DNA from 4 places in the Dechloromonas sp. ARDL1 genome. Region 1 is predicted to be linked to each of the others. Evidence: riboswitches for the same ligand, from Rfam matches in the RefSeq annotation. Region 1 holds a riboswitch; each other region holds the start of a gene.
The links. A riboswitch is a leader RNA that binds a small molecule or an ion and turns the genes downstream of it on or off. The one in region 1 is predicted to bind cobalamin.
Positions count from the first base shown of each region.

Region 2: another riboswitch for cobalamin. It lies ahead of cobT (nicotinate-nucleotide--dimethylbenzimidazole phosphoribosyltransferase); the one in region 1 lies ahead of AB6Q56_RS10255 (TonB-dependent receptor).
Region 3: another riboswitch for cobalamin. It lies ahead of cbpA (modified peptide precursor CbpA); the one in region 1 lies ahead of AB6Q56_RS10255 (TonB-dependent receptor).
Region 4: another riboswitch for cobalamin. It lies ahead of AB6Q56_RS20000 (TonB-dependent receptor); the one in region 1 lies ahead of AB6Q56_RS10255 (TonB-dependent receptor).

Region 1 covers NZ_CP168939.1:2,076,283-2,083,526, reverse strand. Annotated here, with positions in the region: gene AB6Q56_RS10260 (PepSY domain-containing protein) at 1-1,245, opposite strand, end outside; gene AB6Q56_RS10255 (TonB-dependent receptor) at 1,247-3,361, opposite strand; cobalamin riboswitch at 3,491-3,752, opposite strand; gene AB6Q56_RS10250 ((2Fe-2S) ferredoxin domain-containing protein) at 3,802-4,167, opposite strand; gene cobJ (precorrin-3B C(17)-methyltransferase) at 4,157-5,155, opposite strand; gene AB6Q56_RS10240 (cobalamin biosynthesis protein) at 5,152-5,547, opposite strand; gene AB6Q56_RS10235 (cobalt-precorrin 5A hydrolase) at 5,822-6,556, opposite strand; gene cobI (precorrin-2 C(20)-methyltransferase) at 6,595-7,244, opposite strand, start outside.
Region 2 covers NZ_CP168939.1:3,437,666-3,444,909, reverse strand. Annotated here, with positions in the region: gene AB6Q56_RS17095 (sensor histidine kinase) at 1-605, opposite strand, end outside; gene cobU (bifunctional adenosylcobinamide kinase/adenosylcobinamide-phosphate guanylyltransferase) at 716-1,276, opposite strand; cobalamin riboswitch at 1,263-1,492, shown strand; gene cobT (nicotinate-nucleotide--dimethylbenzimidazole phosphoribosyltransferase) at 1,673-2,734, shown strand; gene AB6Q56_RS17080 (adenosylcobinamide-GDP ribazoletransferase) at 2,808-3,578, shown strand; gene AB6Q56_RS17075 (hypothetical protein) at 3,771-4,781, shown strand; gene cobC (alpha-ribazole phosphatase family protein) at 4,858-5,370, shown strand; gene rfaQ (putative lipopolysaccharide heptosyltransferase III) at 5,417-6,529, shown strand; gene AB6Q56_RS17060 (glycosyltransferase family 4 protein) at 6,526-7,244, shown strand, end outside.
Region 3 covers NZ_CP168939.1:4,240,253-4,247,496, forward strand. Annotated here, with positions in the region: gene AB6Q56_RS20975 (methyltransferase) at 1-943, opposite strand, end outside; gene AB6Q56_RS20980 (glutathione peroxidase) at 950-1,504, opposite strand; gene AB6Q56_RS20985 (hypothetical protein) at 1,645-2,406, shown strand; gene ubiA (4-hydroxybenzoate octaprenyltransferase) at 2,435-3,322, shown strand; gene AB6Q56_RS20995 (cytochrome C) at 3,322-3,744, shown strand; gene ubiD (4-hydroxy-3-polyprenylbenzoate decarboxylase) at 3,741-5,216, shown strand; cobalamin riboswitch at 5,230-5,433, shown strand; gene cbpA (modified peptide precursor CbpA) at 5,522-5,689, shown strand; gene cbpB (peptide-modifying radical SAM enzyme CbpB) at 5,686-7,056, shown strand; gene AB6Q56_RS21015 (GNAT family N-acetyltransferase) at 7,115-7,244, shown strand, end outside.
Region 4 covers NZ_CP168939.1:4,039,341-4,046,584, forward strand. Annotated here, with positions in the region: gene cobO (cob(I)yrinic acid a,c-diamide adenosyltransferase) at 1-356, opposite strand, end outside; gene AB6Q56_RS19990 (ABC transporter ATP-binding protein) at 361-1,134, opposite strand; gene AB6Q56_RS19995 (FecCD family ABC transporter permease) at 1,131-2,108, opposite strand; gene AB6Q56_RS20000 (TonB-dependent receptor) at 2,119-3,993, opposite strand; cobalamin riboswitch at 4,186-4,391, opposite strand; gene AB6Q56_RS20005 (hypothetical protein) at 4,507-4,704, shown strand; gene AB6Q56_RS20010 (cell division protein ZapA) at 4,706-5,041, shown strand; RNA gene ssrS (6S RNA) at 5,072-5,252, shown strand; gene AB6Q56_RS20020 (EVE domain-containing protein) at 5,320-5,781, shown strand; gene AB6Q56_RS20025 (sulfite exporter TauE/SafE family protein) at 5,772-6,584, shown strand; gene AB6Q56_RS20030 (enoyl-CoA hydratase/isomerase family protein) at 6,571-7,244, opposite strand, start outside.

The sequences.
Region 1 (7,244 bases):
GCGGCCGCTGCTGGGGGCGATGTAGAAGGTGCTGCGGTCGGCGTCGGCGAAGCGTAGGCGGAGGACGGGGAAATCGCGGGGGCTGTGGCGCAGCGGGAAGTAGTGTTCGTCGGCGGTGGTCAGCCAGTCGGAGTCGAAGCTGACGCCGGGGCGTAGGGCGGGGGCGGCGGCCTCGATGTCGGCGCGGGTGAGGGCACTCGTCGGCGGTGTGTCGGTGCCGCTCAGGCTGCTCGTGCCATCTCCCTTGCTTTGGCGGATCAGCGTTTTGCCGGCGAAGAGCAGCCATTCGGCGGAGCGGGTATCGGCATCGATGCGGGGCAGGGCGTGGAGCGCTGCGGGCGTCAAGGCGCCGCCGGCGAGCCGCCGGGCGTCTTCGCGCGACATGCCGTTGCTGCTGGCCAGGCCGAACGGCGCGAGCGACAGCCAGCCGCTGAGCAGCCAGGTCAGCACAAAGACGCCGCCACACAGGCCGAGGAGGTGGTGGTAGCGCTTCCATCCGCTGCGATAGGGCGTCAGCCGTCCGCCGGGATAGCGCCGGCGCCAGCGCAGGCGTTGCCAGCCGAGCCAGATGCCGCCGACGGCGAGCAGCAGGGCGACGAAGCTGGCGTACAGCACGGTATTGCGCCATAGCGGCTGCTGCATGCGCAAGGGGGTGAAATAGAGCCAGTGGACGACGCTGCCCAGGTAGTTCCACAGCCGCTCGCCGCGGCTGGTGTCGAGCACGACGGCGCCGTCGCGTTGCGAAACGTAGATGTCGCGGCCGTCGGTCAGTTCGACACGGAAGAACGGCCGCCGCGCATCATGGCTGCGATAGACAGTCCATTGGTCGTAATCGACCGGCGTTACCGTGTCGACCGTGCCGCCACGGGCGAAGCGCAGCGCGCTGCGGGTGGCGGCGTCGGGGTCGATGCCGGCGATCACCGAGCCGTCGTCGGCATGCACGGCGGACCACCGCCCGCCGCTCAGGAAGCGGTAGGCAGGGCGGCCGCTTTCGGCGTCGAGGCGGACGGACTCCGGCCAGCCCGGCTGCCTGAGCGACCGCCAGGCAGCCAGCGGGGGCAGCTTGACGCTGTCGGCGGCAATCGCCGGCAGGGCGGCGAGGCGTTCCTGTTCCGTGAGTTGGGGACGGGCGACAAAGAGCATGACGACCCCGGAAACGAACCAGCACAGCACCAGCCAACCCAGTGCCATGCCGAGCCAGCGGTGGCCGAGATGCAGCCAGCGTGTCAGCGTCGCCCCCGCCATGTCAGAACTTCAGCTCGGCGACGAGATCGAAGCGGCGCGCCTGGCCCAGCACGAACTGCTGACTGCCGTAGGACGTGGTGGCATAGACCTTGTCCGTCAGGTTGCGGCCGAAGAGGCGCAGCGTCGTCCGGTTATCCACCTTCCAGGCGAGGGCGGCATCGGCGACGACATAGCCGGGCAAGGCGACGGTGTTGGCATTGTCGGCGTAACGCTTGCCGACGTAGCGCCCGCCGAGCGAGGCCTGGAACGGGCCGAAGCGGTAATGGCCCCACAGGTTGGCGACCTGTTCCGGCACGTCGGTGGGCCGATTGCCGGCGCGGCTGCTACCGTCGCTGTCATACAGCACATCGTAGCGAGCCTGAAGGATCGTGTAGTTGCCCTCGAAGCGCCAGTTTTTTCTCGGTGCGATGGCGGCGCTCAATTCTACGCCTTGCGAATATTGGCTACCACCCTGTATCCAGCGCGATGGACTCGCCGGGTCGCGGCTCAGGATGTCGTCTTTATCGATGCGGAACACAGCAGCGGTCCATTCGCCGAGGCCGTTGCCCAGACTTTGCTTGACCCCGGCTTCAACCTGACGGCCCTTGGTCAGCGAGAAATCGCGGTTGGCGACATTGAGCGTGACGATGCTATCGATGGGGTCATGGCCGGCGCTGGCCTGTGCGTAGAGGCTGGTGGTTGCAGTCAGATTGTGTGTCAGGCCGAGTCGCCAGGCATTGCCGTTGAGCCTCTTGTCGAGTCCGCTGCTGCTGACCAGGCTGCGGCGCGAGACGTCGGCCGTGTCGTAGCGGAAGCCTGCGAGGAGCAGCCAGCGTTCGGCGAGTTGCCAGGCATCTTCGGCGTAAAAGGCGTTGAGCGTGGTCTCCGTATCGAATTTCGGGAAGGTCAGGTCGCCGCCGAGAAAACTCCCATGCGCAGGGTTGTTCGCATTGACCGTCGTGCTGCCGGTGAACGCGAAGTTGTTGGTGTTGCGGAAATTGACCTTGGCGACTTCCCAGCCGAAGACGGCACGATGCTGCTCATTGCGGAGGGCGGCTTCCAGGCGGTTGCCCGTCTGCTCCATATTGTGTTTGATTTCAAGGTAGTCCGAGCGGTCCACTGTACGGGGCGACGGGTTGAGGCTGTATTGCTCGAGATTCTTCCAGTGACGATTGGCCTCGAAGTAATAGAGCTCGTTGCGCAGGGTCAGCCAGTTTGTCGCATTCCACTCGACGCGGCCGCGCAGACGCTTGTCTTCGTAGGCGATGGTGCTGTCCTCGACGTTGTAGTTTTCGCGGCGCAGGCTACTGTCGATACGGCCGTTGTTCAGGGGCGTGCCCCAGTAGCGTTCGGGTCTTTGCTGGCTGTAGTCGGCGATAAGCTCGATACGCAGGTTGCTGCTGGGTTGCAGGCGCACGGTACTCATCAGCTTGCCGCCACTCGCTTGGCCGAGATCGCGCTCGCCGTGGCTGAGGTGGCCGTAGGTATCGACCCGGAAACTACCGATCTCGCCGAACCCGCCCGTACCGCCCAGTCCGGCCTGGGCGCTGCCGTCAGTGCCGATGCCGAACAACGCTTCCGCGCTGGCGTTGCGGCTGGGTGCCTTGCGTACCGCATTGATTGTGGCGCCTACCGTGCCGCTGCCGAAAACGACGGATGCCGGTCCACGCAGGACTTCAATGCGCTCATAGCCCCAACTGTCGCTGGGGTGGGTTTGCGTTCCGGCACCGGTGGACAGGCGTACACCATCCTCGGCAACACCAACGGAATTCGGACCGGAAAAGCCGCGTGCCGAAAACGACAACCCTCCATTGCCGCTGGCGCCGATGCCAGTCAGGCCGGTACTGCGGGTAATGGCGTCCATCACCCGGTAATCGCCGCGTTCCCGGATATTGTGGCTGTCGATGGCTTCGACGCTGGCCGGGGTTTCGCGTGTGCTCAGGCCGGTTCGGCTGCCGGTGTTGTTCGGCTGATCGAGGCCGAGGCCGGCGACATCGCGGCTGGCGCTGACGGCGACGGCGGGCAGCGTGGTTTCGGCATGGACGGCGCCGAGGCCGGCCAACGCACCGGCCACAGCGAGTGGCAGTGGGCGCAACGAACGAGGGAAGCTGGCGGGGCGGCGGATTTTCATCAACATGGTCAAACTCCTTGGTTCGACCGTCTGCCCGCGCATGCCGGCACGGCATGGTGTTGGCCCATGCATCGAATGCCGCATCCGCAACCCCGCAGACGGTCAGTTACACCTTGCCGGCCCGCCGGTGGGCGGTACGGCACCTTGCAACAGGCCGGTCTCCGGGCTTGCAAGTCTTGATGCATCGCCTTCCCGCAAGACCCGCGCGCACTGCCTGCCGGCAATGCCACGGCGTTCTTCCAGTGGCTGGCGATCCTGCAGGATCGCCGTGATGCACCCGCACTTGCTTACCGTTGCGGGGGCAGCCGGGGAATTGCGACCTTGCTGCGGTCGCGCACCCCGTTCCCGTTTCACCCGACGCCTTGCGGCGGCGGGCACCTGTTGCCAATGTGTCCGGCGCTACATCCCGTTTCCCCGCCAGGCCGGACGCCGGCGGGGCGCGTATTTCATTCTCCTGATCCGTTGCGGTGGAAGACGAGGTCTTCGACGACCCGGCCGTTCTTCAGATGTTCTTCGACGATGCGATCCATATTCTCGTCAGTGACGTTGTAGTACCACACGCCATCGGGCTGCACGGCGACGATCGGCCCGCCCTGGCAGGCGGCGACGCAGCCGGTGCGGGTGCGCTTGACCCGGGCCGGACCGGCATCGACGCCGAGACCGGCGGCGCGGAACTTGGCCTGCAGGGCGTTGAACAGCGCTTCGCCCTCGCCGTTCTGCGTGCAGCGCGGGCCGGTGCAGATCAGCACCTGCCGGCTATATTCGCGAATCGTCGGCTTGACGATGTCGTCGGCGTCGCGCTCAGCCTTCAATTGCGTTCTCCTCGCCTTCGGGCGGCACCTCGCTGGCCAGCACGGCGGCAATGTAGTCTTCCGGCAGCCGGTATTCGGCCGCCAGTTCGGCGGCGCTCTTGCCGCTCGCCTGAATCGCCGCCATCCAGCCGTTGAGGCCGGTGGACAGCGAACGACCGGCCTGTTCGCCGTCGTGCGTGTTGCGCTCGCCGTCTTCCACCGCGTACTTGTTGGCGTAGCCGCGCGGGGTGACCATCAGGCCGTGCTTGACGAAGGTGTTGGAATTGCCGATCAGCACCGTCGATAACATGCCGATGTCGCACTCGTTCATTTTTTCCAGCGTCGTGAATTCGATGCGCTGCTTCGGCCGGTAGCCGGACTTGACGATGGCGACCGGGGTTTGCGGATCGCGGTGGCGCAGGAAGAGGCGCTGGGCTTCGACGATCTGCTGCGTACGGCGGCCGCTCTTCGGGTTGTACAGCGCAACGACGAAGTCGGCGTAGGCCACGGCATCGAGGCGGCGGGCGATGGTCGGCCACGGCGTCAGCAGGTCGGACAGCGAAATGGCGCAGAAATCGTGCGTCAGCGGCGCACCGACCAGCGCCGCGCAGGTGTTGAGCGCCGAGGCGCCGGGAATGATCTCGACCTCGATCTCCGAATCCGGCGTCCACCCGGCCTGGAACAGCACCTCGAAGGTCGGCCCGGCCATGCCGTAGACGCCGGCATCGCCCGAGGAAATCAGCGCCACCTTCTTGCCCTGGCGGGCGCGGTCGAGCGATTCGATGGCGCGGTCGAGTTCCTCGGTCATCGATTTCTTGATCACTTCCTTGCCCTCGACCAGGTCGGCGACGAGGCGGATGTAGGTGACGTAGCCGATGATCGTGTCGGCCTCGGCAATGGCGGCGCGCGCGCGCGCGGTGAGGTGGTCGTTGCTGCCCGGGCCGAGGCCGACGAGCATGATCTTGCCGGTTTTCACGGTGGCGGGGGCGACTGTTTCAGGTGCGTTCATTGGGGAATCCTTGCAATGGAGACGGTGGCGTTGCGGCCATCCGGGCCGCGCAGCTTGTGTTTTTCGATGATCAGGTGGCTCTGGTCGGTGCCGGCGACGAGAATGGCGGCAGCTTCCGAGACGGAGGGGGTGCCGGTGTACTTGCGCACGGTTTCGGACGGGTTCGGTACCTCGACCTTGGCCAGTTCGGTGGCCGGGTAGAAGCGGATCGTCCAGCCGTTGGCCTGGGCGACTTCGGCAAGGCCGATTTCGTCGGCCTTGAGATCGATGGAAGCGACGGCCCACACGTCGGCCAGCGCGGCCGTGGCTTGGGCCAGCGCTTCGGCGATGCACTGGGCGATGGTGCTGGCGGGGGTGCCGCGGTCGCAGCCGAGGCCGAGGGCGATGTTCATATCCTCCCTCCGTAACCAAGCGTGGTACGGAGCGCCCCCTTCCCCATCGAGAGCGCCGAGCAGCGCAGAGCGACCGGGGGCAGTCGGTTTGCAATGTTTGAGCCGCAGGCGAGTTTTGCAAACCGCCCGGTTGATCGAGCAGCGCAGGGAACCGGGCCAACGGCCCGGCGCGAACGCTGGGGTCGCCTTTCTTTGCTTCCTTTCTTTGGCGAAGCAAAGAAAGGAAGACGCCGCTCAACGGCGGAAAGCAGCGGTTGAAGCGCTTGCATGTACGTCATTGCGGCCGATAAACCACACGCCGTCCGGCAAGTTGCGCGGCGATGCCGTCCGGCATGGCGCGCTGGCTGACCCACAGCACAGCCGCAAACCGATCCAGCGGCACCTCTTCGAGCTTGCCGAACTGCGTCACATTGGCCGGCAGCGGCCCCTTGCGGCCGTTGGCATGGTTCGCCCACCAGTCGGTACTGCCCGCTTCCTGGACCAGTGCCACGGCTTCGTCGTTCACCATCGCCGCGCTGCAGCGGACAATTTCGTCGTGGGTGGCCTCGAATTTCCAGCCCAGTTCGCGGCCGAGCAGGTCGACGGCGATGGTTTCGCGGGCGTCCGAGGCGGTGGTCAGAACCGCTTGCGCACCGAGTGCGGTGGCGAGGTGGCCGGCGAGCTGATTGGCGCCGCCGAGGTGGCCGGAAAGCATGGGAATGACGAACTTGCCGGCTTCGTCGATGACGACGACGGCCGGATCGGTTTCCTTGCTCTTCAGGTGGGGCGCGATGAGGCGGACGACGGCGCCGAGCGAGACGATGCAGACGATGCCGTCGAAGGCGGCGAACAGCGCCGGCACCTGGTCGCCGACCTTGCCTTCGTAGCAGTGGAAGGCGCCGGGGGCGGCATGGCCGCCTTCCGTGCTGAATTTTTCGGGACAGAAGAGCTGGGCACCGGGCAGCGCGGCAACGACCTTGCCGGCCAGGGCGATGCCGTGCTTGGTGATCGAGACGACGGCGATTTTCATGGGAAGGGTTCTCTGTTGGGGTTGGTTTTTATGGGTTTTCAGGCGGCGGCCGTGGCGGAAACATCGACGGCTTCCTTGCGCTTGCGGCAGCCACGGCGCAGTTCGCCACGCTCGCGCTTGGGGTTCTGCACGAGCATCAGCGACAGGTAGTTAACTTTTTCGCCCTTCAGGCTGGCTACGTCACGCACGATGCGTTCGTCCGGCGAGCCGACCTTTTCGATGAAGACCGAGGTGGTCAGCAGCTCGCGACGTTCGAGCAGTTCGATGACCTCATCCACCAGCGGCTTGACCTTGAGCAGGGCCAGGGTGTCGAACTCGTCGAGCAGATGGTCGATGACCTCGACGCCATAGGCGGCCGGGATGATGGCGAAGGTTTCGTCTTCCTCGGCCAGCGTCACGCCGGTGGTCGCGGCGGCGGCGGCGAAGGAGGAAACGCCGGGAATGGTCTCGACTTCAACCGCCGGCACCAGCTCGCGGACGACGCGGGCGAGGTGGCCGAAGGTGGCGAAGGTCGAGGCATCGCCTTCGACCAGGAAGACGAGGTCGCGGCCTTCGGCGAGCAGTTCGACGGTCTGCACGGCGGCGCGGCTCCAGGCCTTGGCGAGGATTTCGGCGTCGCGGGTCATCGGGAAGACCAGCTCGACCGCATCGCCCGGCACGACGATGCCGCCGCGCTCGACGATGGACA
Region 2 (7,244 bases), 1.4 Mb from region 1:
GGCAGCCACAACGTGAAGCGAGCACCGCCAAGCGGACCGCCGTTGTCCAGATGCAGGTGGCCGTGCCGCTCCTTGCGCGCATGCAGGGCGGCCAGCGTCTTGGCCAGCTTGAGCCCGGTGCCGCCGGCCGGTGGCAGTTCCGCGTAGCCCGGGCCGTCATCCTCGACGCGCAGCAGCAAGCCGCCGTTGTCCATCGCCGCGCTGAGGCGGACGCAACTCTTGGCGAAACGCCCGGCGTTCTGGACAGCATTGTTGAGAATGTCGGTCAGCAGGTCGCGGTCGAGCGGCCATTCGTCGAAGGCCTGGCAGTCGATTTCGAGCCGGATCTGCGCGGCGGCAAGGTGATGGCGCTGGGCCAGGGCAACCTCGTCGCAAAGGTCGCAGACCACGGTCGGCACGACGGCCAGCGCCTGGTCGTGGCGCCCGAGCCGGTAGGCGGTCAGCGTGCGCGACAGGCGCTGGGCAGCGGCCTCGATGGCGTAGCGCGCTTCGCCGAGATCGATGCCGTGTTTGCTTTCCGCCTCGATCAGCGTCGACTCGGCCTGGAACAGCTGATTTTTTGCGTCGTGGATGCCTGACGCCAGAATGTCGAGCAGCTTTTGCATATCGTTATATTGCCGATGGCGGTTGTCCCTTTGCGCGCAAGCATACGCCGGCCGGCGGGAGGAGGGAACCGTTGCCGCCGGTCGGGTGACCGGCGGTACAAGCCGGTATCTCAGCGGGGTTTCAGCTGCAGCGGCAGTCCGGCGCTGACCAGCGTTACCTGGTCGCAGACGGCGGCGACGCGCTGGTTCAAACGGCCTTGTTCGTCGGCAAACAGGCGGGAAACCGGGTGCATGGGCACGATGCCCCAGCCGACTTCGTTCGACACGAGGATGATGTGCCCCGGCAGCGTTGGTAGCGCTTCGATCAGGTTTGCGGTCTGCGTGCGGAACAGCGGGCAGTCGATGGCCTCGCCGGCTTCGGCCTGCGCGGCGGCCTTTCCGGCAAACAGCAGGTTGGACAGCCACAGCGTCAGGCAATCGACCAGGATGCAGGTATCCGGCGCGGCCAGGTCGTGCAGGCGGTCGGTCAGGTGCAGGGTTTCCTCGACGCAGCCCCATTCGGCCGGTCGCCGTTCGCGATGGTGGGCGACGCGGCGTGCCATCTCGCCGTCCAGGGCCTGGGCGGTGGCAAGGTAGATGACCTTGAGTCCGGATGCTTGGGCGCGCTTTTCAGCGAGCAGGCTTTTGCCCGAGCGCGCGCCGCCGAGGATCAGTTCTTTCATGGGCGGCATTGTGGGTGAAGGCGGGCAGGGCGGCAACCGCTATAATCGCCGCTTCGACAATACGGAACCCGGTGCGAGTTGGACTCAATTCCGGGGCGGGCCCGCCGCTGTAATCGGGGACGGTCGCTGCAAGATGTCACTGCCAAGGGGAAACAGACCCGGCGGGAAGGCGCGGCGAACGGACGATCCGAGAGCCAGAAGACGTGTCGAAAACGCCAACAAAATGATCCTGGCGTCGTTGTGCTGCCTTGCCGTACTTTTTGTACTGCCTTCAGCGGCGCGCCTAGCCAGGAACGCTTCGCTTCATGTTGTTGGCGTTTCTTGAAAATGGAAGCCTGTGGACAGGGCTTCGCGGCAGCGTTTGGACAACGTCGCCGCGAGGCCCTTTTGCTTTTGGAGAATCGGATGCATTCGTTTGACCACCAGTTCAACATCGCGGCCCCGAACCGCGACATCGACACCGCCCTGCAGCACAAGATCGACCGCAAGACCAAGCCGCTCGGCGCGCTCGGCCTGCTCGAAAAGACGGCCAAGAAAATCGGTCTGATCCAGCAGACGCTGACCCCCAGCCTGAACAACCCGCAGATGCTCGTCTTCGCCGGCGATCATGGTGCTGCCAAGGCCGGCGTGTCGGCCTACCCGCAGGACGTGACCTGGCAGATGGTCGAGAACTTCCTGGCCGGCGGCGCGGCGATCAACGTCTTCGCCCGCCAGAACGGCTTCGGGCTGTCGGTGGTCGATGCCGGCGTGGCGCACGATTTCGGCGGCGAGCGCGAAGGGCTCATCGATCTGAAGATCGCACCGGGTACCGCCAACTACATCGAGCAACCGGCGATGACCGTCGCCCAGTGCGCCCAAGCCATCGAGCAGGGCGCCGGCATCGTCCTCGGATTGGCAGCGGCCGGCTGCAACGTCGTCGGCTTCGGTGAAATGGGCATCGGCAACACCGCCTCCGCCTCGCTGCTCACCCACTGCCTGACCGGCCTGCCGTTGGCCGAATGCGTCGGGCGCGGTACCGGTCTGGATGACGCCGGCCTCGCCCGCAAGCAGGACCTGCTCGAACAGGCGCTGCTGCGCTACCGCAACGGCGGCGGCGACAACGATCCGTTCGCCGTGCTCGCCGAATTCGGCGGCTTCGAGATCGCCACCATGGTCGGCGCCATGCTCGCTGCTGCCGAAGCGAAGATGGTCCTGCTCATCGACGGCTTCATCGTCGGCTCGGCGGCGCTCGTCGCCTCGCGCCTCGCCCAGGCCCTGCTCGACTACTGCGTCTTCTGTCACCGCTCCGCCGAAGCCGGCCACCGCACGCAACTGCTCGCCATGGGCGCCGAACCGCTGCTCGATCTCGGCCTGCGCCTCGGCGAAGGCACCGGCGCCGCGCTGGCCTACCCGCTGGTCCAGGCGGCGGTGAATTTCCTCAACGAGATGGCCAGCTTCGAATCGGCCGGCGTCTCGGACAAGGAATAAGCCGCTTACCCAGGCAAACCCCCGCCCGTCTCAAGGCTTGCCTGAGGCGTGGGCGGGAATCGAGGGCTGCAACATGATCCGTCGCGAACTGGAATATTTCTTCGGTGCCATCCGCTTCTTCACGCGGCTGCCGGTACCCGGCTGGGTCGGGCATTCGGCCGAGGCGCTCAACCACTCGGCCCGCTACTTCCCGGCTGTCGGCCTGCTGGTCGGTGGCATCGGCGCGCTCGTCTATTGGCTGGCCCTGCACCTGTGGCCTCAGTCTGTCGCCGTCCTGCTGTCGATGGCGGCGACGCTGTACGCGACCGGAGCCTTCCACGAAGACGGCTTGTCGGACACCGCCGACGGCCTCGGCGGCGGCTGGGAAAAACAACGCATCCTCGACATCATGAAGGACTCCCGCGTCGGCAGCTACGGCGTCGTCGCGCTGGTGCTGGCCTTGCTCGGCAAGTTCGTGCTGCTCACGTCGCTCGACCCGGCGCTGGTCCCCGTCGCCCTGCTTGCCGGCCACGCCGTCTCCCGCTTCTGCGCGACGATGCTGCTGGCGACCATGGACTACGTGCGCGAAGACGCGTCGAGCAAGGCCAGACCGCTGGCGACGCGGATGTCCGGCGGCAATCTGCTCGTCGCGTTGTGTTTCGCCGCAGCGCCGCTGGTGTTGTTGCCGTGGTGGAAAGTGCTGGCCGGTGTTGCGTTGGCTGCCGTGGCGACGCTATGGCTGGTCGGGAAATTCCGGCGCTGGCTGGGGGGGTATACCGGGGACTGCCTGGGGGCGGTGCAGCAGGTGGCCGAGATCGGGTTTTATCTGGGTTTGGTGGCGAACTGGGTGGCGTTTGCGTCTTAACGCCGTTGTATAGCGGATGTCGAGATTCGGCCACAATCAGCCATCCAGAAGTCTGCTTCACGGCAGACAGCCACAATTAACTCGAACGAGAAGAAAAGCAGTTGGTATCCCATGTGATTTAATGCATGACTTTGGTATCAATCTGTAACCTCAACTTTTGCGGCTACCCAACCCGTAAGCAATGTCCTGTATATGATCAAATTTTTCGCGCTTCTCTTAGCTGTCATCGGATTGTTATTGCTCGGGATAGGGATAGCCTTAGCACGCGAGTATCCCGCTATGTTGGCAATTGGGCTTGCCGGAGCTGCCATTAGCTATTTTGCGTACTCTTTAGATAAGCGTCGAGAGAAATTACTCCAAGAGAAACATGCCAAGGAAATAAAATTTCGGGTCGAAGCTCTGGCGAAAGCTCCTTGGGAAAATGGAAAATCCCTGGAGGTGAAAACCAGCAGCACAAATGTTCTGATTACATTTCTAATGCTAATCGCGAGCGTTTTGTTTGCTTACTCTTCCGCTTCTGCCGCCGAACCCAGATGGGGAATGTTTGTTGGTAGCGTCTTATTGGCCACATTTGTTTTTCTTGCTTTATTTCGAATATTCCCCGGCATGGGAAAACCAGCTCTGGTGCTCAGTATCCGTGGCTTTCAAACGCCATTACACGGAATTGTTCCATGGTGCGAAGTTGGTGGAATAAATCTTCAACAGATCACGCTTCGAGGCACTACAACTAATACGCTGAATTTTCAAGTTGAGAACTACGCCAAAGGAGTTGGCCACATCCATTGGACGGATAGGGTATTGGCTGTTTTTGGGCTTGGCGTTCTAAAACGAAAAGTAATTCCCATACCGTTGAATGGGGCAAGTGAAGAGCCAGAGACTGTTTACGCAATCGCTAGGCTCCTTTGGCAACAAAATACTGGCATGAGCCATGAATGGAACCCGATGTTCTCAAATGAGTTTAATCAGGCTGCCCGGCGAGTTCATGAATTTCTCGATCACTATAAAGACCCAAATTCATCCGCAGGTGGCATTCTCAGCAACCCTGAAAAGGCACTTAAGGAAGTGGAACAATTTCGTCAGGATATGGGTACCGTAAATTCGGAACGTCGGCGCACCATAAGCAAGATCAATTGGATGGTAGCAATCAGCATATTCGGCATTGTCGCCACCCTTCTTTGGTCTATTTTGATGAGACATATTTAGTTGAAGGTCAGTTTCCCAAAGGCTTGACCGTCGGTATTGGGGCGAAAACCGACTCAATAGTTTGTAAATTACTTCGATGCACCTCCACCTAATCCGCCATCCCACGCCCTTGATCGATACCGGTATCTGCTATGGCCGGGTCGATTGTCCGGCGGAAAATGCGGTTTCGGCGGCCGCCATGCTGCTGGCTAAGCTACCGGCCGGACTGCCAGTGTGGACCAGCCCCCTGATCCGCTGCCGCGCCCTAGCCGCAAAACTTCACCCGCAACCCATCATCGACCACCGCCTCGCCGAGATGCATTTCGGTGATTGGGAGGGCCAGCGCTGGGAGGATATTCCGCGCGCCGAACTCGATGCCTGGGCGGCCGATGTGGCTGGGTATACGCCGCCGGGCGGGGAGTCGCCGCGCGATTTGCAGCGGCGGGCGCTCGATTTCGTGGCGTCGCTGGACGTGCCGGAGGCGGTGATCGTCACCCATGCCGGGGTGATCCGCACCTTGCTCGCCCACTGGCAGGGGCTGCCGCCGGAACGCTGGACGGAACTGAACTTTGCCTACGGTTCGTGCACGGTGGTCGATGTGCCGCGCTGAAGCGGCGTGAATGGCTACAAGGCCGCGAGCTAGTAGAATGCCGGCCATGGAAAACTTCAATCCCTTGCGCGACGCCATCCCGGTCGGCGAAATCCGTCGGGCGCTGGTCATCAAGCTGCGCCATCACGGCGACGTGCTGGTCAGTTCGCCGGTGTTCTCGGTGCTCAAGGCGCGTGCGCCGCAGGCCGAGATCGACGCGCTGGTCTATGCCGATACGGCCGAGATGGTGACGCTGCATCCGGCCATCGCGCAGGTGCATACCATCGACCGCAAGTGGAAGCAGTTGGGGGCGATGGGCCAGCTCAAGGCCGAGCTGGCGCTGTATAACGCCTTGAAGGCTCGGGGTTACGACCTGATCATCCATCTCACCGAGCATTGGCGCGGTGCCTGGCTGTGCCGGCTGTTGAAGCCACGCTGGGCGGTCGGTCCGGCGGTGCGCGGGCGGAGCAAGCGCTGGAAGCAGAGCTTCACGCACATTCAGGCGATGCACAACCCGCTGCGCCACATGGTCGAGACCAATCTCGATGCGTTGCGCCGGCTGGGCATCCAGCCGGGGGCGGATGAGCGGCGTCTGACGCTGGTGCCGGGGGCTCCAGCCGAGGCAAGCGTGGCGGCGCATCTGGCCGGCTTTGGCCTGCAGGGCAAGGATTTCATTCATCTTCATCCGGCTTCGCGCTGGTTCTTCAAATGCTGGCCGGTCGAGCGCATGGCGGCGCTGGTCGAGCGGCTGCAGGCGGCGGGCCACACGGTGGTGCTGACGGCGGCGCCGAGCAACGATGAGAAGAAGATGCTGGATGCCATCCAGGCGAAGCTGGCCAAGCCGGCGTTAAGCCTGTCCGGCCAGTTATCGCTGAAGGAGCTGGCGGCACTGACCCAGGCGGCCAAACTGTTCATCGGCGTCGATTCGGCACCCATGCACATCGCGGCGGCGGTGGGTACGCCGACCGTGGCGCTGTTCGGGCCATCCGGCGACAAGCAGTGGGGGCCGTGGAGTGCGAATAGCCGCGTCGTGGCCAGCACGGCGCATCCGTGCCGCCCCTGCGGCGTGGATGGCTGCGGCGGCGGCAAGGTCAGCGATTGCCTGGTCTCGTTGCCCGTCGATCAGGTATTCCTGGCGGCGCAGGCGATGCTGCATCAAGCGGGCGGGGGTGGGGAATGACCATCAGGCTTGCGTTGGTTCGCCAGCGTTATAACCCGTTCGGGGGGGCGGAGCGCTTCGTTGCGACGACCCTGGAAGCATTGATGCGCAAGAATGACGATTTGTCGCTGACGCTGATTACCCGCAAATGGTCGGGGGGCGAGCTCAAGCATGGGGTGATCGAGTGTGCGCCGCCGTACCTTGGCCGCCTTGGGCGCGATCGCTCGTTTGCCCGCTGCGTGCAGCGGACGCTGGCGCGCGAACGTTTCGATCTCGTGCAGTCGCATGAGCGGATTGCCGGGTGCGACATCTTTCGCGCCGGCGACGGCGTGCATGCCGCCTGGCTGGAGCAGCGAAGTCGCCAGCAGAGCCTGCTTGGCCGTATCGGTACGGCCTTGTCACCGTGGCATCGCTATACCTTGGCGGCGGAGCGGGCGATGTTTGCCGATCCGCGTTTGCGGGCGGTGATCTGTATTTCCGAGCTCGTTCGCGACGACATTCGGCGCTTCTACGGGGTGCCCGAGCAGAAGCTGCACGTGATTTATAACGGGATCGATCTCGAGCGCTACCACCCGGGGCTGGCGCTTGAGCACCGGGCCGAGGTGCGGCGGCAGCACGGCATTCCCGAGGCCGCGCCACTGTTTGTTTATGTTGGCTCCGGTTTCGAGCGCAAGGGGGTTGCTCCGCTGCTTGCCGCCTTGTCTCGCGCCCAGGCGACGGACAGCCATCTGGTGGT
Region 3 (7,244 bases), 2.2 Mb from region 1:
CGTAGCGATAGGTCTGGGTGCCGGTTTCGTAGAGTAGGGTCAGCCGGAAGGCGGCCATGAAGGCGTTGCCGGGCGTGTCGGCGAGGTATTCGTGGATGACCAGCAGGCCGCCGGGATTGAGTGCGTCGTAAATCTGCTGGATGGCCAGGCCGTTTTCATCGGCCGTGTGGTTGTGGGCGACTGACAGGTAGAACACCACGTCGTGCTGGCCGTGCCAGTCGTGCACCAGCAGTTCGCCGGGACTGACGTGGATGCGCTCCGAGAGGCCGTGGCGGGCGATGGTGGTATCGGTTTCGCTCAGCGCGCTAGGCAGGTCGACGATCAGCGCCTGGAGTTGCGGATAGCGCTGGCAGAAGCGGATCGAATGCATGCCGTGCGAGCCGCCAAGGTCGAGTAGGCGGCGGTGTTCGGGCGACACGGGCACATGGGCGAGGAGGTCGGGGCCAAGGTCGCCGGCAAAGGCGTCCATGTAGGCGGAGAAGGCGGTGCCGAGTTGCGGCTTCGCTTCCATGGCTTGCCACAAGGTCGTTTCCGGTCCGCCACGGCGGACGGCCGCCGTCAGGTCGCCCATCATCGGCCAGGCTTCGAGGGTCCAGTGCAGGCCAGGGGTGTAGTCGACTTGCCCGGCCGAGGTGAACCAGCGCTGCGTGCCGGGGGCGTTAGCAAAGCGCTCGCCCTCTCTGTGCAGGTAGCCGATGGCGACGAGAAAATCGGCCAGGTCACGGATGCCCCGCGTGCTGGATTGCAGGGCGTCGGCCAGGGTGGCGATGTCGAGCGGGCCGTTGGCCAGGGCCTCGAACAGGCCCAGTTTGCCCGCTGACAGGATGGCGGCCGATTTCATCATCGGCATGTAGACGTCGAGCATGGCCAGGTCGGCCGAGCCCGTCGGTTGGCAAACGTCGGGCCGGGCCGGCGGGGGCGGCGGGGTGTAGCGTGTGTTCATGCAGATTCAGGCCTGGGCGAGGGCGGCTTCGATGGCGGCGACGAGCGCGGCATCATCCGGCGGGGTATCGGGCGAGAAGCGTTGCAATATCGTTCCGTCGCGGCCGATCAGGAATTTTTCGAAATTCCACAGCACGTCGTCCGGCTGCGTGGGCAGCATGTCGTACTGACCAAGCTTTTCAACGAAGTCGCTGGCTGCCGGGAAACTGATCTCTGGCCGGGCGGCAATCAGGTGAGCGTAGAGCGGATGGCGCGGTGCGCTGTTGATGGCGACCTTTTCGAACATCGGAAAGCCGACGTGATATTGAGTCGCGCAGAAGGTGGCGATCTCGTCGGCGCTGCCCGGTTCCTGGCCAGCGAAGTCGTTGCACGGAAAGCCGAGTACTTGCAGGCCGCGACTGCGATAGGTCTCGAACAGTGTTTCCAGTCCGGCGTATTGGGGCGTCAGACCGCATTTTGAGGCGACGTTGACAATGAGCAGGACCTGGCCGCGGTACTGGCCGAGGTCGGTGGCTTGCCCGCTCAAGGTTTTGAGCGGAATGGCGTAGAGCGGTGCGTTCATGGATGGGGTCTCTGAGTGGGGCCGGGTGAGCCCTGGGCTGGTGTTTTTTGTGGATGATACCCGCGATGTGGCCTAGCTTTGGCAGCGGGTAGCCTGGCGGCCCGGTAAAATGCCGCTTTTTACGTTTGCCTGCCTTCGACATGACGACTGCCGCACAAATTCCCGCCGATCAACTGGCCGCCCTGGCCAATGCCGATATCCAGCGCCTGGCCGCGCGCATGGCGCAGGATGTGTTTGCCGGGGTATTCCGCCAGGCCGTGTCGAACGATGGGGCTCCCGATGTGGGTGTGCTGGGCGAGGTAGCGTCGCAGTGTGCCAACTGGTGCCGGGCCGGCGGCGATGACGATGCCCGCGCCTTGCGCCTGGCCCTGTTGATCAGCGGCCTCGACCAGTGGGGCCTGGCTTATACGCAGGCTTTTGGGTTGACTGCCATCCATCCGCTGACGGCCTTGATCGGTGGCTTGCGCACGCGTCTCGATGCGCGCGAGGAAAGCCGTTTCCAGAAATATTTCGAGCAGATCGAGGCTGTCGAAAGCGATGCCATCGATTTCAAGGTCGATCTGCGGCGTGGCATCCACATGGCGCTGTGGCATGCCATGGCGGCATCCGAGTCGGCGGAGCAGGTCGAGGCCATCGTGCAGACGCTGGGCAGCCTGATGGTGGCGCTCGACCGGAAAATGCCGGAACTGGGCTGGCGCCTGGTGGCCGACGCGCTGGCTAATATCCAGGTTTGCCTGCTTTCCGACAAGGCGCCCGAATCACCACTGGCGCAGGACGGCACGCAGCAACTGTTCGCCTCGTTGCGCCATGCGCTGCCGGAAGCGCACTATCAGGCCATTCTCGCCCATTCCGGGCAGGCCGTGGTGGCCTGGCAGCAGGCCCGCCGTCAGACGGCGCAATGAGTATGCGGCCCCGCGATAGAATCCAAAGATGAACTGGACTGCGCTCAAGGAAAAACTCGACCTGTACGAAAAGCTGATGCGGCTCGACAAGCCGATCGGCATCATGCTCCTGCTCTGGCCGACGCTGTGGGCCCTGTGGCTGTCAGCCCTGGGGCGTCCGGATTTCATGGTGCTCTGGGTGTTCGTGCTCGGCACCGTGCTGATGCGCTCTGCCGGCTGCGTGATCAACGACTTCGCCGACCGCGATTTCGACAAGCACGTCGAACGCACCAAGGAGCGGCCACTGACGGCGGGCAAGGTGAGTACCCGCGAGGCGCTGTGGCTCTTCTCAGGATTGTGCGTCGCCTCCTTCGTACTGGTGCTGCTGCTCGGCAAGCCGCTGGTCATCTGGCTGTCCGTACCGGCCCTCTTTCTCGCCGCCAGCTACCCCTTCACCAAGCGTTTTCTGGCCATTCCGCAGGCCTATCTGGGCATCGCCTTCGGCTTTGGCATCCCGATGGCCTATGCAGCGCATCAGGGCGGCGTTCCAGCCGAGGCGTGGTGGCTGCTGCTCGCCAACGTTTTCTGGGCGGTCGCCTACGATACCGAATACGCCATGGTCGACCGCGATGACGACCTGAAGATCGGCATCAAGACCTCGGCCATCACCTTCGGCCGCTACGACGTGGCGGCGGTAATGGCATGCTATGCGGTGACGCTGGGCGTCATCGGCTGGGTCGGCTACAGCCTGCATCTGGGCTGGGCCTTTCATGCCGGGCTGGCCGTTGCGGCCGGCATCATGGGCGTGCATTACACCTGGATCAGGGGCCGCGAGCGCATGCCGTGCTTCAAGGCTTTCCTGCACAACAATTGGGTCGGTGCCGCCATCTTCGCCGGTATCGCGCTCGATTTCCTGATTTCCGGAAGGAGTCTCTGATGAAAGCCCTGTTTTCCCTGTTGGCCCTGGCCTCGACGCTAGCCATGGCCGAAGATGCGCGCCAACTGGCCAAGCTGCCCGAGCCGGCGCAGGAGGTCTTGCGTCAGGAAATGCTCGACAACCTGGTAGCCGTCAACGAGGTGCTGACGCTGATGGCCGAAGGAAAGGTGCGCGAGGCCGGCGAGGTGGCGGAAGCCAAGCTCGGCGTCTCGGCCATGGGCAAGCACCGCAGCAAGCCTTTCGACGCTCGTCCCGGTCCGCACATGCCGCCGGCCATGCACGGTATCGGCATGGATGGTCACAAGGCGGTCAGCGAATTTGCCGCCGTCGCCAAGACCGGCGATCGCGACAAGGCGCTGGCCCAGTTACCCAAACTGACCGCGGCCTGTGTCGGCTGCCATTTTTCGTACCGTACGCGATGAAATACCATGATCTGCGCGACTTCATGTCGCAACTGGAAAAGACCGGCGATCTGAAGCGTATCGGCATGCCGGTCGATACCCATCTCGAAATGACCGAGATCGGCGACCGCGTGCTGCGCGCCGGCGGGCCGGCGCTGCTGTTCGAGAAGCCGACGACGCAGGGCCGGGCGCATGATATTCCGGTGCTCGCCAACCTGTTCGGCACGCCGCAGCGCGTGGCGCTGGGCATGGGCGAGGAATCGGTGCTGGCGCTGCGCGAGGTCGGCAAGTTGCTGGCCTATCTCAAGGAGCCGGAACCACCCAAGGGCCTGAAGGACGCCTGGGAGAAGCTGCCCATCCTCAAGCAGGTGCTCAACATGGCGCCGAAGAGGGTGTCGAATGCGCCGTGCCAGGAGGTGGTGTGGGAGGGCAAGGACGTCGACTTGTCGCGCCTGCCCATCCAGCACTGCTGGCCGGGCGACATCGCGCCGCTGATCACCTGGGGCCTGGTCGTCACGCGCGGGCCGCACAAGACCCGCCAGAACCTCGGCATCTACCGCCAGCAGGTGTTGGGGCCGAACAAGGTGATCATGCGCTGGCTGGCGCATCGCGGCGGCGCGCTCGATTTCCGCGACCACCAGCTGGCCAACCCGGGGCAACCGTTCCCGGTGGCCGTGGTGCTTGGTTGCGATCCGGCGACCATCCTCGGTGCCGTGACGCCGGTGCCAGATTCGCTGTCCGAATACCAGTTCGCTGGCCTGTTGCGCGGCGGCAAGACAGAGCTCACCCAGTGTCTCGGCTCGACCTTGCAGGTGCCGGCCTCGGCCGAGATCGTCCTCGAAGGCGTGATCAACCCCGGCGAGATGGCCATGGAAGGCCCTTATGGCGACCACACCGGCTACTACAACGAGCAGGCCGAGTTCCCGGTATTCACCATCGAGCGCATCACCATGCGCCGCAATCCGATCTACCACAGCACCTACACCGGCAAGCCGCCCGACGAGCCGGCCGTGCTCGGCGTCGCGCTCAACGAGGTCTTCGTGCCGCTGTTGCAGAAGCAGTACCCGGAAATTGTCGATTTCTACCTGCCGCCCGAGGGCTGCTCGTACCGCATGGCCATCGTCAGTATCAAGAAGCAGTACCCCGGCCACGCCAAGCGCATCATGTTCGGCATCTGGAGCTTCCTGCGCCAGTTCATGTACACCAAGACCATCATCGTCGTGGACGACGACATCGACATCCGTGACTGGAAGGAAGTGGTCTGGGCGATGACGACGCGCATGGACGCGACGCGCGACACGACGCTGGTCGACAACACGCCCATCGACTACCTCGACTTCGCTTCGCCGGTCGCCGGTCTCGGCTCCAAGATGGGGCTGGATGCGACCAACAAGTGGCCGGGTGAGACGAATCGCGAGTGGGGGCGGCCCATTGTCATGGATGACGACGTCAAAAAACGCGTCGATGCCATGTGGCAGGAACTAGATATTTAGGACGAATTGACCCGCTGTTCGGGGCTTTGAGAGAATCCGCCCTCCTGTTGGAATCGAAATACGGAACACGGTGCGAATCCGTGGCGGGCCCGCCGCTGTAACCGGGGACGAAGACTGCACGGTCGCCAGACCAGCCACTTGCGAGGCTTACCTCGCCGGGAAGGCGCAGCGCTTCGGCTGATCCGGAAGCCAGAAGACGATTCGATTCCTGACTGGAGCCAAGGCAAGGGCTCCGGCTGAGCGCATGTGACAAGCGTGTACTCAGCCGGGGCCCTTTTTGTTTTTGTCTTCCCGAGGAGTGGAAAATGTCCCAGATCGTTTCTCAAGTCGCACCCGGCACCATTGAAACCCAGGCCAGCGCCACGCTGCAGGCACAGCCGGCCATCCCGACCATCGCCATTCGCAAGCGCTGCAATCCGGATGGTATCGGCCTCTCGCACTATGTGCTGATGGACCGGAAGGCGGCTAAATGACCGCGGCACTGCCCCAGGGGGCGACGCGCCCCCCGCATTTCCAGCCCGTGGACATCGGGCACGCGACCTACGCCGCGCTGACCGACCCGGATACCGCATTCTGGGCGCTGGTCGACAAGAACAAGGTCGGTGCGGGACTCGATCCGGCGACGCTCGCCGCCTATCGCGAAAAAGCCGAGGGATTCCGCCAGGAACTGCATGCCCTGCGCTTCGCCCTGAAGCCCTCCGGCGTTTATTTGAACCCGACCGAGCGCTGCAATCTCGACTGCACCTACTGCTACTTGCCCGATAGCCAGCGCAGCGCCGGCAGGCACATGCCGGTCGGCACCCTGCTCACCTCGCTGGGCAAGTTGCGCGACTACTTCCGCTCGGTGATGCCGGAAGGCCGCAAGCCGCGCGCCATCTTCCACGGCGCCGAGCCGCTGATGAATCGGGCCGCCGTTTTCGCAGCGATCGATGTTTTCAGGGACGATTTCGTCTTCGGCGTGCAGACCAACGGCACCTTGCTCGACGACGCGGCGCTCGATTTCCTGACTTCGCGCAATGTCAGCATCGGCCTGTCGCTCGACGGCCCGGCGGCGGAGATCACCGACGCCACCCGGCTGACCTGGGGCGGCAAGAGCGTGCACGCCAAGGTGCTGCGGGCGATGGAAAAATTGCGCGGTTACGGCTCGTGGAGCGTCATCACGACCTGCACGACCGAGAACCTGCCTTACCTGACCGATATGGTCGAGTTGTTCCACGCCCATGAAGTACCGACCTGCATGCTCAACACCGTACGCTGCACGCTGCCCGGGGCACGCGGTGTCAAGCCGGCCGACGGTGAATTGGCCAAGGCCTTCTTTGCCGCGCTGGACCGCACCCACGCCTTGTACCGGGAAACCGGCCGCAAACTGATGGTCGCCAACTTCGCCAATATCCTGATCGGTATCCTGGCCCCGACGGCGCGTCGCCTGATGTGCGACATTTCGCCCTGCGGCGGTGGTCGTGCCTTTTTCGCACTGGCTGCCGACGGCAGCCTCTATCCGTGCAGCGAGTTCATCGGCCTGCCGCGCTTCAACGGCGGCAACCTGCTGACCGGTGGCGTCGAGGCGGCATTGGATTCAGCTGCCTTCCGCGAAGTGACGAGCCGTGATGTCGACCGTTTCAGCCCCTGCGGCGATTGCGCGATCCGTCATTTCTGCGGTTCGCCGTGCCCGGCTGAAGCCTTCGAGATGAACGGCGGCATGGACAGGACCGGCGCCTTCTGCGAGTTCTACAAGGAGCAGGTCAATTACGCCCTGCGCCTGATCGCCGACGCCAGGGCCGACGATTTTCTGTGGGATGGCTGGGACGAGGGAACGGAGACCGTTTTCGCGATGGGTTGAGCCGTGGCGGGCGGGCGCTTAATATGGTGCTTTTCTCAGCCATCTGGCATCACCCACCATGCATGCCCGTCTTGTCATCACCCCGACTGATCTGACCGACCTGAGCCACGTCGAGGCCTTTCTCGACCTGCTCGATCACTACGCTCGTGATCCGATGGGTGGCGGCGATGGTCTTTCAGCGTACGCCA
Region 4 (7,244 bases), 2.0 Mb from region 1:
GGATTGCTCAAATGGCCGCAGGCCACTTCCCAGGCGGCCTGTGCGGCCCGCGCATCGCGCTCCTTGTCCTGGGTTTCCCAAGTGAAGCCCTCGCCGCCGACGTGCCATTGCACATCCGGCTGGCGGCGGAAGAACGCTTCCTCGCCCGTATCCGAGCGGCCCTTGACGAACTGGACGACGCCGACTTTCAGGCCATGGCCCAAGGCGCGGGCGACGACGCCGAAGGCCGCGCTCGACTTGCCCTTGCCGTTGCCGGTGTTGATCACCAGCACGCCGCGCTCTTCCTGCGCTGCCGCGATCTTGTCATCGACGACGGCTTTCTTTTTCTGCATGCGTTGTTCGTGGGTCACGGTCATTTTTCTATTCCGGGATGAAGCAGCGATGGCCGCGATCTTCGATCTGCCGCAGGCCGTAGCCGTAGAGTTCGGACAGCGTTGCCGCCGTCAGGATGTTGTCGACGGTACCCAGGCTGGTTTGTCCATCGCCATAAACGAGCAGGGCACGGTCGCAGAAGCGGTGGGCCAGTGCCGGGTCGTGCAGGACCATGACGACGCCGGCTCCGCCGTCGCGCGCCGCGCCGGCAAACAGTTCGAGGGCGGCCATCTGGTGGTTGAGGTCGAGGTGGGACAGCGGTTCGTCGAGCAGGTAGAGCGGCGCCGCCTGGGTCAGCAATGTAGCGATGGCCAGGCGCTGGCGCTCGCCGCCGGACAAGGTATGGATCTGGCGCCCTTCCATGCCGGCCAGGCCGACCGCCCGCAAGGCGCTGCGGGCGAGGTCTGCGTCCTTCGTGCTTTCCCAATCCCAACGCCCGAGATGCGGATGGCGCCCGGTCAGTGCGGTTTCCAGCACGGTCGAGCCGAACGGGTCGTTCTGGAACTGGCCGAGCCAGGCCCGGCGCAACGCCGCCTGGCGCGGATGCAGCAAAGCCGCATCTTCGCCGTCGAGCAGCACCGCCCCACCGGCGGGTTTGCGCAGGCCGGCCAGCGTCGACAGCAGGGTGGACTTGCCGGCCCCGTTGCGGCCGAGGATGGCCAGGCGTTCGCCAGCCGCGAGACTGAGGTCGAGGTGGTCGATGATCGTCTTGTCGCCGACTGCGACGCGCAGTTGCCGGGCTTCGAGCAGTGGGGCGCTCATTTCGGCTGCCTCGACAGCAGGAAGAGGAAGACCGGCACGCCGATCAGTGCCGTCAAGACGCCGACAGGCAGCTGCTGCGGGGCGATCAGCGTGCGGGCCAGCGTATCGGCGAGCACCAGCAGCGAGCCGCCGGCCAGCACCGAGGCCGGCAGCAGCAGGCGTTGGTCGTTGCCGGTGGCCAGGCGCACCAGATGCGGTACGACCAGGCCGACGAAACCGATCGAACCGGCCGTGGTGACCGATGCGGCGGTTGCCAATGAGGCGAGCAGGTAGATCGCGTAGCGCAGCCGGTCTACCGCGACGCCCAGCGCCTGCGCCTGCATCATGCCGCGCGACAGCAGGTTCAGCTCGCGGGCGAAAGGCATGGCCAGCCCCAGCGCGACGCCCAGTGTGAGCAGGGCCGGCCACCACTGCGCGCTCTGGCCAAGGTCGCCCATCAGCCAGAACAGCATGCCGCGCAGCTTGTGCTCCTCGGCGATGGCCAGCATCAACGCGACCAGCGCACCGCAGCCGGCGGCGACAATGACGCCGGTCAGCAGCAGGCGCGTCTGCGTCCAGCTGCCGTCGCCGTGCGCCAGCCCGAAGACGACGAACATCGCGCCGAGGGCACCGACGAAAGCCAGCCCATCGATGCCGAGCAGCGGCAGACCGATCATGATGGCGAACATCGCACCTACCCCGGCACCACCGGAAATACCCAGCACGTAAGGGTCGGCCAGCGGGTTGCGCAACAGCACCTGCATCAGCGCCCCGGCCAGCGCCAGCAAGCCTCCGCAGGCAAAGCCGGCAATGGCACGCGGCAGGCGCAGCTGCAATACGATCTCGCTACCGCCGCCGTCACCGCCCAGCAGCGCGGCGAGCACGTCGGCGCAGGAAACCTTGAAACTACCCGCCGTCAGCGCAAATCCGAAACTCACGCCTGCCAACAGCACGAGGCTGGCGAGAATCAGGGTGGCGCGTTGGCGGGTGGGCATTGCGTCAGTGTCAGAAGGCGTATCGGCCGGTTACGAACAAGGCCCGGCCATCTGCTGGGTAGTAGTACGTATCGCTTCTGAATGCAGAATAGCCGGCAAACGGAGAGTACTTTTTATCGGTAGCGTTCATCAGCTTGGCGCTGACTTGCCAGGGTTTGAAGTCCCAGGTGGCTTGCAAATCCAGTGTTGTGTATCCGCCGAGGGTGCCGTGGGTATTGTCGAAGTCACTTCCGTAACGGCGTTCGCCCGTGTGATGGACTATTGCGGAGTAAGTCCCGAAGCTGCCGGTTTTCAGTATGGCTTGAACGTTGCCCTGATGGCGCGCGACGAGCGGAATGGCCTTCTCCATGTAGGCACCTTCACGGAATTTCGCATCAATATAGGCGTAGTTTGCCTTCAGGGTCAGCAGGCCGTTGACTTGCCAATCACCCTCGACTTCCATTCCGTCACGGCGGGTGGGTGCGAAGTTGGTGTTGGCGAAAAGGGCTCCGTCGTAGCCGATTTCATCTTTCAGGTCGAGGCGGTAAAGGGATGCCCTGAGCGATGTTGTCGAGCCACGGATTTGTCCGCCGATTTCATGGATGGTGCCGTGTTGAGGGCGCAGATCACCTGCAAAAACAGGCGTGCCAAAGGCATCGGAGCCGAAAAGCTCATCGGTGTTGGCGAAACGGAAGGTTTTGCCGGTCTTGCCAAAGACGCGCCAGGTTTCCTTCGCATAGGTGATCCCGACGTCGTAGGCGCTGCGCGTGCGTGTCGAGTTGCCTGACATGGTTGGCGAGAACCAGGGAGCGTAGGCATCCTGGTAGGCGGATTGCCGGACGGTTTGCTCACGATAGCCGGTTGTCAGGTTGAGATTGGAGGTCAGGCTCGTGATGTTCTGGAAATACCAGGCCGCGCTCGTTTGCGCAGCCCCTTGGTTGGGGCTTCCTCGGTTGATCGAACTGACGCTGCTGTCGTAGTAGTCATATCCGAATACGGTTTCGCTCTGTTGTCCCATCAGGCCGTGTTGCCAACGGACTCGAGGCGTAAACGAAACGGTGTCGCGAGTACGGTCGCTGAAATAAGACGATTTCACATAGCTCGACTTGAGATTCTGGTGATCGACGCCCACTTCGGCTTCGATAGTTACGTCTTTGCCCAAGCGATAGCTGACACCCGGACGAATCTTGTAGCCATCACGCTCCTGCGTGTCATACGGTGTTGCTGTGCCGCGAGGATCGTTCCGGTAGGCGGCGCTCAGACGATTGCCGGGCAGTCCTGCCGATTCCTGATAGGCGGCATAGTCGACGAATAGTTCCCCGTTGCCCAGCCAGAGACCCGCCCGGCCATTGGCCACCTTTTGATCTTGTTGGCTGTTCTGGCGGTAGCCATCGGTCGATGCTTCGCTGGCGAAAAGATTGAAGTATCCCCTTTCACCACCGGTGCCGAATTCGCCGGACAGGCTTTGGAAGTGCCTGCTGCCCATCGTGGCGGCGATATTTGCCCGCGGCTTTGCCGATTTGTTGGTGACGATGTTGATGACACCTCCGGTGGCGCCGTCGCCATACAGTACCGAACCCGATCCCCGCATGATTTCGATGCGCTCGATGCCGGATAGTGGAATGGCCGACCAGATGATGCTGCCCATGTCGGCTGGGTTCATGCGCATCCCATCGACCAGAATCAGCGTGTTACTGGTTGCGGTCGAACCGAATCCTCGCATGTCCACAGTGGCGTCCATGCCCAAGGGGCCATAAAGAGGGCGGCTTTCGATGCCGGCAACCGATTTAAGCAGTTCCGGGAGGTTTGTGGCGGGAATATTACGCAGATCGTCGCGAGTCAGGACGGATACGTTGGCTGGAATCTTGGGATCAGCTTCAGCAAAACGGGTTGCAGTGACAACCACGGTGTCAAGTTCGCTGGATTGTGCCTGAGCTTGGCCGGCAAGTACGGAAATGGCGGCTGCAACGGCAGCACGATGACGAATCGGATGCATGACTTTCCTTTCCCGGCAGGCGTCCCCGCATACCGGATCAGTATTGAACGGAAAGCGCGAGGGGATGGCCGAGGGCGGGCACAAGCCACTTCCCCGTGGCGCTTCCAATGGGCGTGTCAGGCCGGTATCCGGGCTTGCAAGTCTTGACGTATCGCCTTCCCAGGAAAACCCCAGTGGCCTCGTGATACGCCCGCACTTGCTTACCGTTGCGGGGGCAGCAGCGGAATGGTCTGTTATGAGACGCACCGCTTTCCCGTTTAACTGCAGTTGGAGAATCCTCCTGCAGCACCTGAGACGGCGAGCATTTTACATTTATCTTGGCGCCGAGGCATCTGCCGATTTGCGGCACAGTGCTATAAACCACTTTGAGAATAAAGGCTTAGTCCTTGACCATGCGGCGTTTTAGCCTCTATAGTGCGCGCCATGAACGCTGAAATTGAATCGCTTGAAGCCAAGATCGAGCAGGTAATCGCCCTGGTTCACCAGTTGCGTGCCGAGAACGAGGTTTTGCGAAACCAGATGGTCGCTGCCGAGGCCGAGCGGTTGCATTTGCGTCAGACCATGACCGCTGCGCGCGAGCGTCTCGAAGGCCTGATGGACAAGATTCCCGAGGATGCCTGAGATGAGTCTGGAGCCGAATTTCCTCGACGTGAAGATCATGGGGCGCGAGTACCGTGTCGCCTGCGCACCCGAAGAGCGCGATGCACTGCTTGCTGCGGTCGATCTGGTTGACGACAAGATGCGCGAGATCGCCCAGCGTACCAAGAACACCATCGCTGAACGCGTTGCCGTCATGGCTGCGCTCAACATCGCCCACGAGCATCTTTCGGGAGCCGCAACGGGTGAGCAAAAAGAGTTTGCGGAAGCGGTTGATACTTCCGAAACGAAGCGTAGAATCGGAGACATGGGAGCGCGGCTGGATGCCGTGCTGGCGCCTCAGCAACGTCTGGACATCTGATTCCCGGCGTTTCTGGCGTCACCCGCCGAGTGTTCCCTGCGGTGTTTGTTAAGGCCATACATTCCTTGAACCAATGCTGATTGGCATCGGTTGCGGACCGTTGAAACCGCTGTTGTGCGCGCTCTTTATCGAGTGTGCCTGATGCGGGAGGAAAGCAGCCACTCTGAACCCAGGTTCAGGATGCCGGCCTGACGGCACTCGCGGGGGCCTGTATTTGCAGTAAGAGAAACGGGTGGCAGATTCGTCTGCCGCCCGTTTTCATTTCCGGGATTCAAGCAATGCAGTACTGGTTGATGAAGTCAGAACCTGATGAAGTTTCCATCGACGATCTGGCACGTCTGGGCACTGTTCCATGGTTCGGGGTGCGCAATTATCAGGCGCGCAATTTCATGCGCGATGCGATGAGAATCGGCGATCTGGCGCTCTTCTATCATTCGGGTTGCGCCGAGCCCGGTATTGCCGGTATTTGCGAGGTATGTTCGGAGCCTTATCCGGATGCGACCCAGTTCGATCCATCCAGCCCTTACCATGACCCGAAATCCCCGCCGGAGAAGCCTCGCTGGTTGTTGCGCGATGTCCGTTTCGTGCGCAAGACACGCTATCTGTCACTGGGCGAACTGCGTGCGCATGCGGAACTTGCTAACATGCGCCTCCTTGCCCGCGGTAACCGTTTGTCGATCACGCCGGTCGCTGCAGACGAGTGGGCTTTCATTACCGAACAATTGATGGGATTGCGATGACGATCTGGTGGCTGGCTTACATTGCCCTTGGCGCATTCGCCGGTTTTTTTGCCGGCCTGCTCGGTATCGGCGGCGGGTCCTTGATGGTGCCGGTGCTCGTCATGGTGTTCACCGCCCAGGCGTTTCCGGTGGGCGAAGTCATGCATCTGGCACTCGGCACATCGATGGCGACCATCTTCTTCACCTCGATTTCTAGTGTCCGTACGCACCATGCCCACGGCGCCGTGCTGTGGCCCATCGTGCTGCGCATTACGCCGGGCATCATCGCTGGTACGTTGATTGGCACGCATGTGGCCAGCCTGGTGCCGACCAAGGCGCTGGCCCTGATTTTCACCCTGTTCATTTGCTACGTCTCGGTGCAGATGATCATCAACCTCAAGCCGCAGCCGCACCGCGAATTGCCGGGTGCCCTTGCCACCGGCGCAGTGGGGGCCGGGATCGGCTTCATTTCCTGCTTGGTAGCCATCGGGGGCGGTGTACTGTCGGTGCCGTTCATGACTTGGTGCAACGTCAAAATGCAGAACGCTATCGGTACCTCGGCGGCGATCGGATTTCCGATCGCGCTGGGCGGTGCGCTGGGGTATATCTGGAATGGTTGGGCGGTGAGTGGTCTGCCGTCGGGCAGTATGGGCTTCGTCTATGTTCCGGCGGTAGTCGGCGTGGCGGCGGTCAGCATGCTGACCGCGCCGATCGGAGCCCGCCTGACCCATCAGTTGCCGGTGAAGACGCTGAAGCGCGTGTTCGCGGGCATTCTGCTTGCCCTGGCCGGCAAGATGATGTGGGGCTTGTTCAGCGCGCCTTGAACACCGGCTTGCGCTTTTCCAGGAAAGCGGCGAGTCCTTCCTTGTAGTCCTCGGTGTCGAGGAAGGCGAAGGATTCGGCCTTTTCCGCATCGGTCAGCGGTTTGCCGTCCAGCAGGCGGCGTATCCACTGCTTGTGCCAGCCGGCGACCAGCGGGGCGCCGGCGCAGATACGCCGGGCGGTGGCGTAGGCTTCGTCGATTACTTCGCTGTCGGCGACAACCCGTGTCAGCAGGCCTTTTTCATACGCTTCCCGGGCGTGCATGATGCGCCCTTCGAGGAGGATTTCCTTGACCACGGTCGGCCCGAGCAGGCGGAGCAGACCTTCCATTTCGCCCGGATACATCGAGAATCCCAGGCGGTTGATCGGCGCCCCGAAGCGGGCGCTTTCACCTGCGATCCGGAAGTCGCAGACGCCGGCGATTTCTAGTCCGCCGCCGATACAGGCGCCGCTGATCAGTGCCACGGTCGGATGTGGGCAATCGGCAATGGCGTTGAGGGCCTTGGCGACCTCGCCGTGATAGTCGATTGCCTGTTCCAGGGTAGCGCGGCCGGTCACGAATTCCTCGAGGTCGCCGCCAGCGGCAAAAGCCTGATCGCCGGCGCCGCGCAGAACGATGCAGCGGATTTCGGGGTCGGCGCTGAGGTGTGAGACTTGCTCGG